One region of the Bacillus sp. XF8 genome, then DNA from elsewhere that is predicted to be linked to it. Evidence: predicted binding sites of a transcription regulator. Region 1 holds the regulator's gene; each other region holds the start of a gene.

Evidence for each region. Region 1 encodes LexA, which represses DNA repair genes until DNA is damaged. Its sites were predicted from a motif close to CGAACATATGTTCG; they were not measured.
Region 2: the regulator LexA is predicted to act here: its motif matches at 1,253-1,266, upstream of uvrB (excinuclease ABC subunit UvrB).
Region 3: the regulator LexA is predicted to act here: its motif matches at 1,571-1,584, upstream of recN (DNA repair protein RecN).

The regions. Positions count from the first base shown of each region.
Region 1 is NZ_JAGDQK010000023.1:22,453-24,736, forward strand. Features, by position in the region: gene J4P91_RS15230 (DUF1700 domain-containing protein) at 1-254, shown strand, start outside; gene J4P91_RS15235 (DUF4097 family beta strand repeat-containing protein) at 260-1,060, shown strand; gene lexA (transcriptional repressor LexA) at 1,090-1,710, opposite strand; gene J4P91_RS15245 (YneB family resolvase-like protein) at 1,853-2,284, shown strand, end outside.
Region 2 is NZ_JAGDQK010000018.1:68,127-70,410, forward strand. Features, by position in the region: gene J4P91_RS11510 (hypothetical protein) at 1-235, opposite strand, end outside; partial or broken gene J4P91_RS11515 (transposase) at 855-1,034, opposite strand; gene uvrB (excinuclease ABC subunit UvrB) at 1,339-2,284, shown strand, end outside.
Region 3 is NZ_JAGDQK010000058.1:17,132-19,415, reverse strand. Features, by position in the region: gene recN (DNA repair protein RecN) at 1-1,457, opposite strand, end outside; gene argR (arginine repressor ArgR) at 1,721-2,170, opposite strand.

The sequences.
Region 1 (2,284 bases):
TAGGCCCTTTAATTGCAATTGTAAGTTTTATATTTGCGCTTTGGGTTGGAGGGGTTACTTCAGTTGTGGCTCCGTTATTTGTAGTAATTAAAATACTAACTGGTACTTTTTTATGGCTTGATATATTTGTTTCTATTACGTTCGTTGGAGTAGGTTTATTGTTATGTATAGTTGCTTACTACTGTACAAAATGGTTTAAAAACTTTTGTGTAAGCTATATAAATTGGAATCTCAAAATGATTAAAGGGGAGTAACTGAGATGAAAAAAATATTGTTAGTAGCTGTCGCTTTTATCATTATTGGCGTTATTGGTATATCACAAACATATACAAAAGCAGTAGATGCGGCGGAAAGTGGAGATAAAGAAAAGGTTATTAAAAATGAAGCAATTAAAAATTTAGAAATTGATTTGGATGCTGGGGATGTTACGGTTCAAAGAGGAAATGATTCTTCTTTTTATATAAAACAATCAGGGAATATTGCAAAACAAAAAGTGAGTATTGATGAACAAGGAGATACATTAAAGATTCAAGGGAGGATAAAAAAGGGACTTTCATTCGATTTTTCATTTTTATCTTTCGGGTTTAAAACACCAGGAGTAACAATTGTTGTTCCAGAACGTTCCTATCAAGAAATAAAAGTGAGTTCTTCTGCGGGTGAGATAACAGTAAGTGATGTGAAAGGTGAACGTGTAGATGCATCGACGCTTGGTGGGGATGTAGAAATAGAGCGAGTGACAGCGAAGAAGGTAGAAGGATCTTCAAAAGCGGGCGAAATTAAAATGAAAAAAGTAAGTGGTAAAGTCGTAGCAAAAACAAAAAGTGGAGATGTAGATGTTATTGATCACGACTCCAAATATGATTTGGAAGCAAGTTCCACTGCAGGAGACGTTGACATTCGCTTGCTCGAAAAGCCTCAAGATGCGACTGTAAGTGGGAAAACATTTGCAGGTGAAGTGAGAATTTTTAAGGAAGAAGAGAGGGATGTAACACTAGGAAATGGTAGTGTGAAAATTAGCGGACAAACCTCCGCAGGAGACGTGACAATTGAAGCGAATTAAAAAATAGACCAGTCTTGCTGGTCTATTTTTTAATGTAAGTCACGATATACACCGATTACTTTTCCGATAACAGAAACTTTATCTAAAATGATTGGATCTAAAGAAGAGTTTTCGGGTTGCAGGCGGAAATGATCTTTTTCTTTGTAAAAACGTTTCACAGTTGCTTCATTATCTTCTGTTAAAGCAACGACAATCTCGCCATTGTATGCGGAATGTTGCTGACGAACAACAACTAAGTCTCCATCGAAGATACCAGCTTCAATCATACTGTCTCCCGAGATTCGTAACATAAATACCTGATCTGCTCCAGCAACAATGCTTGCAGGAAGTGGGAAGTGTTCCTCTACACTTTCAACTGCTGTAATTGGTAAACCAGCTGTAACTTTTCCTACAATTGGGACTTGAACAACTGATTGTGTTTCTGTTTCAATTCTCACTTCTCCTAAAATTTCAATGGCTCTTGGTTTTGTTGGATCACGTCGAATATAACCTTTTTCTTCTAGACGTGATAAATGTCCGTGCACAGTAGAACTAGAAGCAAGGCCAACCGCTTGACCGATTTCACGTACGGAAGGTGGATAACCTTTTTCCTGTACTTTTAGCTTAATGAAGTCGAGAATGTCTTGCTGGCGTTTTGTTAACTTTTCCATGTTTTTTAACACCTCGTTTTCTTTCAATTTTCTTACTTATAAGTATAACATGCGAAAAAACATTCTACAAACATAAGTTCGAACAAAAGGACGATTTGTGATACACTAAAGGAAAAATCGAAATGGGGAAGAAGGTTTTAAAATGAATGCAATCATTTATGCCCGCGTAAGCACAACGAAAGAAGCGCAAGAAACTTCATTATCACGCCAAAAAGATGAATTATTGCATTTAGCTAAGCGGTATCAAATGAATGTTGTAAAGGTAATTGAGGAGAAGGCAAGCGGCTATACGATTGAACGGGACGGTATATTAGAAGTACTAGACATGATTCGAGATGAAGAGATTGATGTGCTACTCATTCAAGATGAAACACGGCTTGGAAGAGGAAATGCAAAGATTGCCTTAATGCATTGTTTACATAAAGAAGGGATAAAAGTATATACACATACACATAATGGTGAATTACAGCTTTCTGATTCAGATTCTATGGTACTAGATATCATCGGTATTGTTGAAGAGTATCAGAGAAAGATTCATAATTTGAAGATTAAACGTGGAATGCAGCGAGCGGTA
Region 2 (2,284 bases), on a different contig from region 1:
TGAGATTGTGTGGGTATCTTCTTGATGCTTCAAATTCGATTCCAGGACTACTAGTTTCTGATATAACCCTTCCTAATTGATCATATCTGTATGCAACTTCTACATTACTGTCATCTCTCTTCAGAAGTTCCTCACCATTTAAAAGAGAGTGTTCTTCGGTAATAGCGGATCTCATATAATCAAAATCAACCTTAATGGATTTAGAATTTGTAGTATTTTTGTTTTTATTACTCATTACATATCCTCCTTTAAAATATTTAGCATTATTACTTATTCACTTTGTAGCTTTAAATAGCCTTTATAACAATAATATCTTGCCCATATTATCTTATTAGATGTGGAAACTCAATGAGTGAATTTATACTAAAAATTGTTATTTATATTAAAAGGGTCATGCAAATGGAAGAAAAATATATTTCCTTCAAGACGTTATACAAAAGTATTATTCTCATTTCCCTAATAAACAATATAGATAAATATAGTGAAATAGTAAGTGGATGGGAGTCCAACGTTCATATTATTAAAAGTAAAGTGGCTCAAGTCGAAGAAAGGTACTCATTAGAGTGCTTTTTCTTTTGAATGTAAACTTTTAAATATTAGGGTGACTCGTTTTCTTAGTTTGATGGCCATGGGGTGGGACCCCTATAAATATTTAATGATCAGTTTTATAAATTATAAAAAGCCATGAACTTAGTTTTATTTTTTATAAATGGGGTAGCGTCAGGAAAATGCGGATTTACAACGTTAAGCCCATCGCTCAATATAAACTTACTGTTTTAACAACGTTAAGGTATTTGAAATAAGTTATATGAGACATCATGAAGCCTTTGTTCTCAAGATTTAACTCTTGTATCAATAGGGTTTACTCTATTGGGACGACCGTTATTCTCGCAGTAATAAGGACGTAACTTCTCTTCAATAAAATCGAAATTAATAGTGACTTCAATTGCACGAAGAAAATGATCTTGTGGAACTAACTCTTCTACAGAAACTGATACAAGCTCATCGCGATGATTTTTCAATGCACCCATCATCATGAATCTCTCCTTTTCCTCTTTTTTATCAGTGTTGACAGATACAAAGAGGTTCAGATATAAAAACAGCCTGAAAAAAGAGTCCTAAATAAATAGGACTCTTTTGTGTTTCTTGGCGTATCGTCAACATTTTAACGAAAATATACGCTAAGCAAAATTCGTCTCTGATCTTTGAAACGTTGTAAAGGGTGAAGAGTTTTCATTGTCGAAAACTTTACCGAATATCTGTTCGTTTTCTTGGTTTTTTTATAGGCATTCGTGGTAAAATGGGAATACAGATTTTTTATGAGGAGGTCGGATTTGTTTGGAACATCAATTTGAGATTGTCTCAGAATATTCCCCGCAAGGTGATCAGCCGCGGGCGATAAAGCAGCTGGTAGCAGGGATTAATAATGGTAAGAAGCATCAAGTGTTGCTTGGAGCGACAGGAACGGGTAAGACATTTACGATTTCAAATGTTATTAAAGAAGTGAAGAAGCCAACACTTGTAATGGCTCATAATAAAACGTTAGCGGGACAGCTGTATAGTGAGTTGAAAGATTTCTTTCCGAACAATGCAGTTGAGTATTTTGTGAGTTATTACGATTATTATCAGCCGGAAGCGTATGTACCACAAACCGATACGTTTATTGAAAAAGATGCACAAATTAATGATGAGATTGATAAATTGCGTCATTCAGCGACATCAGCTTTATTTGAACGAGACGATGTTATCATCGTAGCGAGTGTATCTTGTATTTACGGCTTAGGTTCTCCAGAAGAATACCGTGAACTCGTTGTTTCTTTGCGCGTTGGTATGGAAAAGGACCGCAATCAATTGCTTCGTGAACTTGTTGATGTGCAGTACGGCCGCAATGATATCGATTTCCAGCGTGGAACATTTCGGGTGCGCGGGGATGTAGTTGAGATTTTCCCAGCATCGCTTGATGAACATTGCATTCGGATTGAGTTTTTTGGAGATGAGATTGATCGAATCCGTGAAGTGAATGCCTTAACAGGTGAAGTATTAGCAGAACGTGAGCATGTGGCAATCTTCCCAGCGTCTCACTTCGTTACACGTGAAGAAAAAATGAAAGTTGCCATTGAGAATATTGAAAAAGAATTAGAAGAACGTTTAAAAGAATTAAATGATAACGGTAAATTGTTAGAAGCGCAGCGGATTGAACAACGGACTCGTTATGATTTAGAAATGATGCGAGAGATGGGTTTCTGTTCAGGCATTGAGAACTACTCACGTCATTTGACGCTTC
Region 3 (2,284 bases), on a different contig from region 1:
GCTTGTGCCACTCGGCCACTCACTCCTGTATCTACTTCATCAAAAATAACAGATGCAACACCTTGATGCTTAGAAAAAATACTTTTCAGAGCTAAAATAATACGGGATAATTCTCCACCAGAAGCTACTTTTGAAAGTGGTTTTAAAGGTTCACCTGGATTTGTTGAAATATAAAATTCCACATGATCGTATCCATCTGCCGTAAGTTTCACTGGCGCCCCATCTACAAGCGGATCATCAATAATTCCTTCTCTTTTCGCAATCCTCACTTCAAATTTTGTTTTTTCCATATACAGTTCTTTTAATTCTTGGTGGATTGCATCCGTAAGATGATCTGCCAGCTGATGACGCATATTACTCAATATCCTTGCTTCCTTCAAAATCACGCTTTCTAATTCTTTTAATTTCTTTTTCGTCGTTTCAATATGCACATCTTTATTTTCAATTGTAAAAATTTCTTGCTCTATTTTATCAGCATACGCTAAAATCTCTTCTACATTATTTCCATATTTTCTCTTTAGCATACGAATTTCATTTAAACGCGTTTCAATTTCGTCTAAACGGTTCGGATCATATTCCATCATATCTAACTTTTCCCGAAGCTGATAAGCAACCTCTTCTAATAAGTAGTAGCTATTAGCAATCGAATCATGATTCTCTTGATACGCCTCATCTAAGTGCGTAATGCTCTCCATTTGTCCCATTGCATTTCGTACATGGTCAAGTCCACTACCATCTTCGCTTAATGAACGGTATGCATCACCAAGCGCTTTATAAATTTTTTCGAAATTGGAGATTTTTAATCTCTCTTCCGTCAATTCATTTTCTTCATCAGCTTTCAAATCTGCTTTCCGAATTTCTTCGTGCTGGAATTGAATTAAATCTAACCGATGTGCCATCTGTTGCTCATTCTCTGTTAAAGATTTAAGTTGCTTTTTTAACTGCTCATACTCACCGTATACATCTTGATATATTTCTAATTGGTTCACGATACGATCTCCGTCGAAATGATCGAGCATAAACAAATGGCGTTCCTCATTCATCAAATCTTGGGTTTCATGTTGCCCATGAATATCGACAAGTGTTTTTCCAATTTCTTTTAATATACTCAATGTGACAAGCTTACCATTTACACGGCACACACTTTTTCCATTCGCAGCGATGTCACGTTTTAAAATGATCATCCCATCTTCAATTTCAATGTCCAGCTCTTCAGCCTTCGCAATACATGGATGTTTACTATCCTCTATATAAAATAAACCTTCAATTTCAGCTTTCTCTGTTCCGTATCTAACAAACTCTGCTGAACCACGGCCACCAACAAGTAAGCTGATTGCATCAATAATAATTGATTTTCCGGCACCTGTTTCACCACTTAAAACTGTTAAACCTTTTTGAAAAGAAATATTTAATGACTCAATAATAGCAAAGTTTCTAATCGATAATTCCGATAACAATGCCCCATTCACCTCGTTATAAACTAATCCCCTACTAAGGGCTTTCGCTGAGCACTTTTCACTCAAGTAGTTATTGTATGTAGCATTTACTCTTCTAGCCCGCTCCATTGTACCAAACATTTGTTTTACGGGTCAATCCATCGATTTCCTAACTTGATTCTAAAAAACACTATATTTCACTTTACATTCATCTATTTTCCTATAATAAAAAATATCTTGTTTACTTTCTGCTTTTAGCAAAAAAGTAAACAAGATTCTTTTTGTTACAGCATATTTAAGAAACGATCTGATACAACACCTGTATCTTCAGGCGTACGGCAAATGATTAAGCAAGTATCATCACCACAAATGGTTCCAATAATCTCATCCCATTCCAAATGATCAATAAGTGCTCCCAGCGCGTGTGCGTTACCTGGTAATGTTTTTAACACAAGCATATGTCCTGCTGTGTCTAACTTTACAAACGAATCGACTAGATTGCGTTTTAATTTTTGCAACGGGTTAAATCGTTGATCTGCTGGTAAGCTATATTTATAGCGACCATCATGTAATGGCACTTTTACTAAGTGCAACTCTTTAATGTCCCGTGATACAGTTGCTTGCGTTACATTAAAACCTTCATTACGTAAAATATCAACTAGTTCATCTTGTGTTTCAATTTCTTTATTCGCGATAATTTCTCTGATTTTAATATGGCGCTGACCTTTATTCATACATTTGCACCTCACACTATCTCTTACCATAGTTTAAACATTGGTATACTTCACTTATTTATGTTAACTTATAATCGTTTACTTGTACATAATTGTTTTTACAATCATTATACA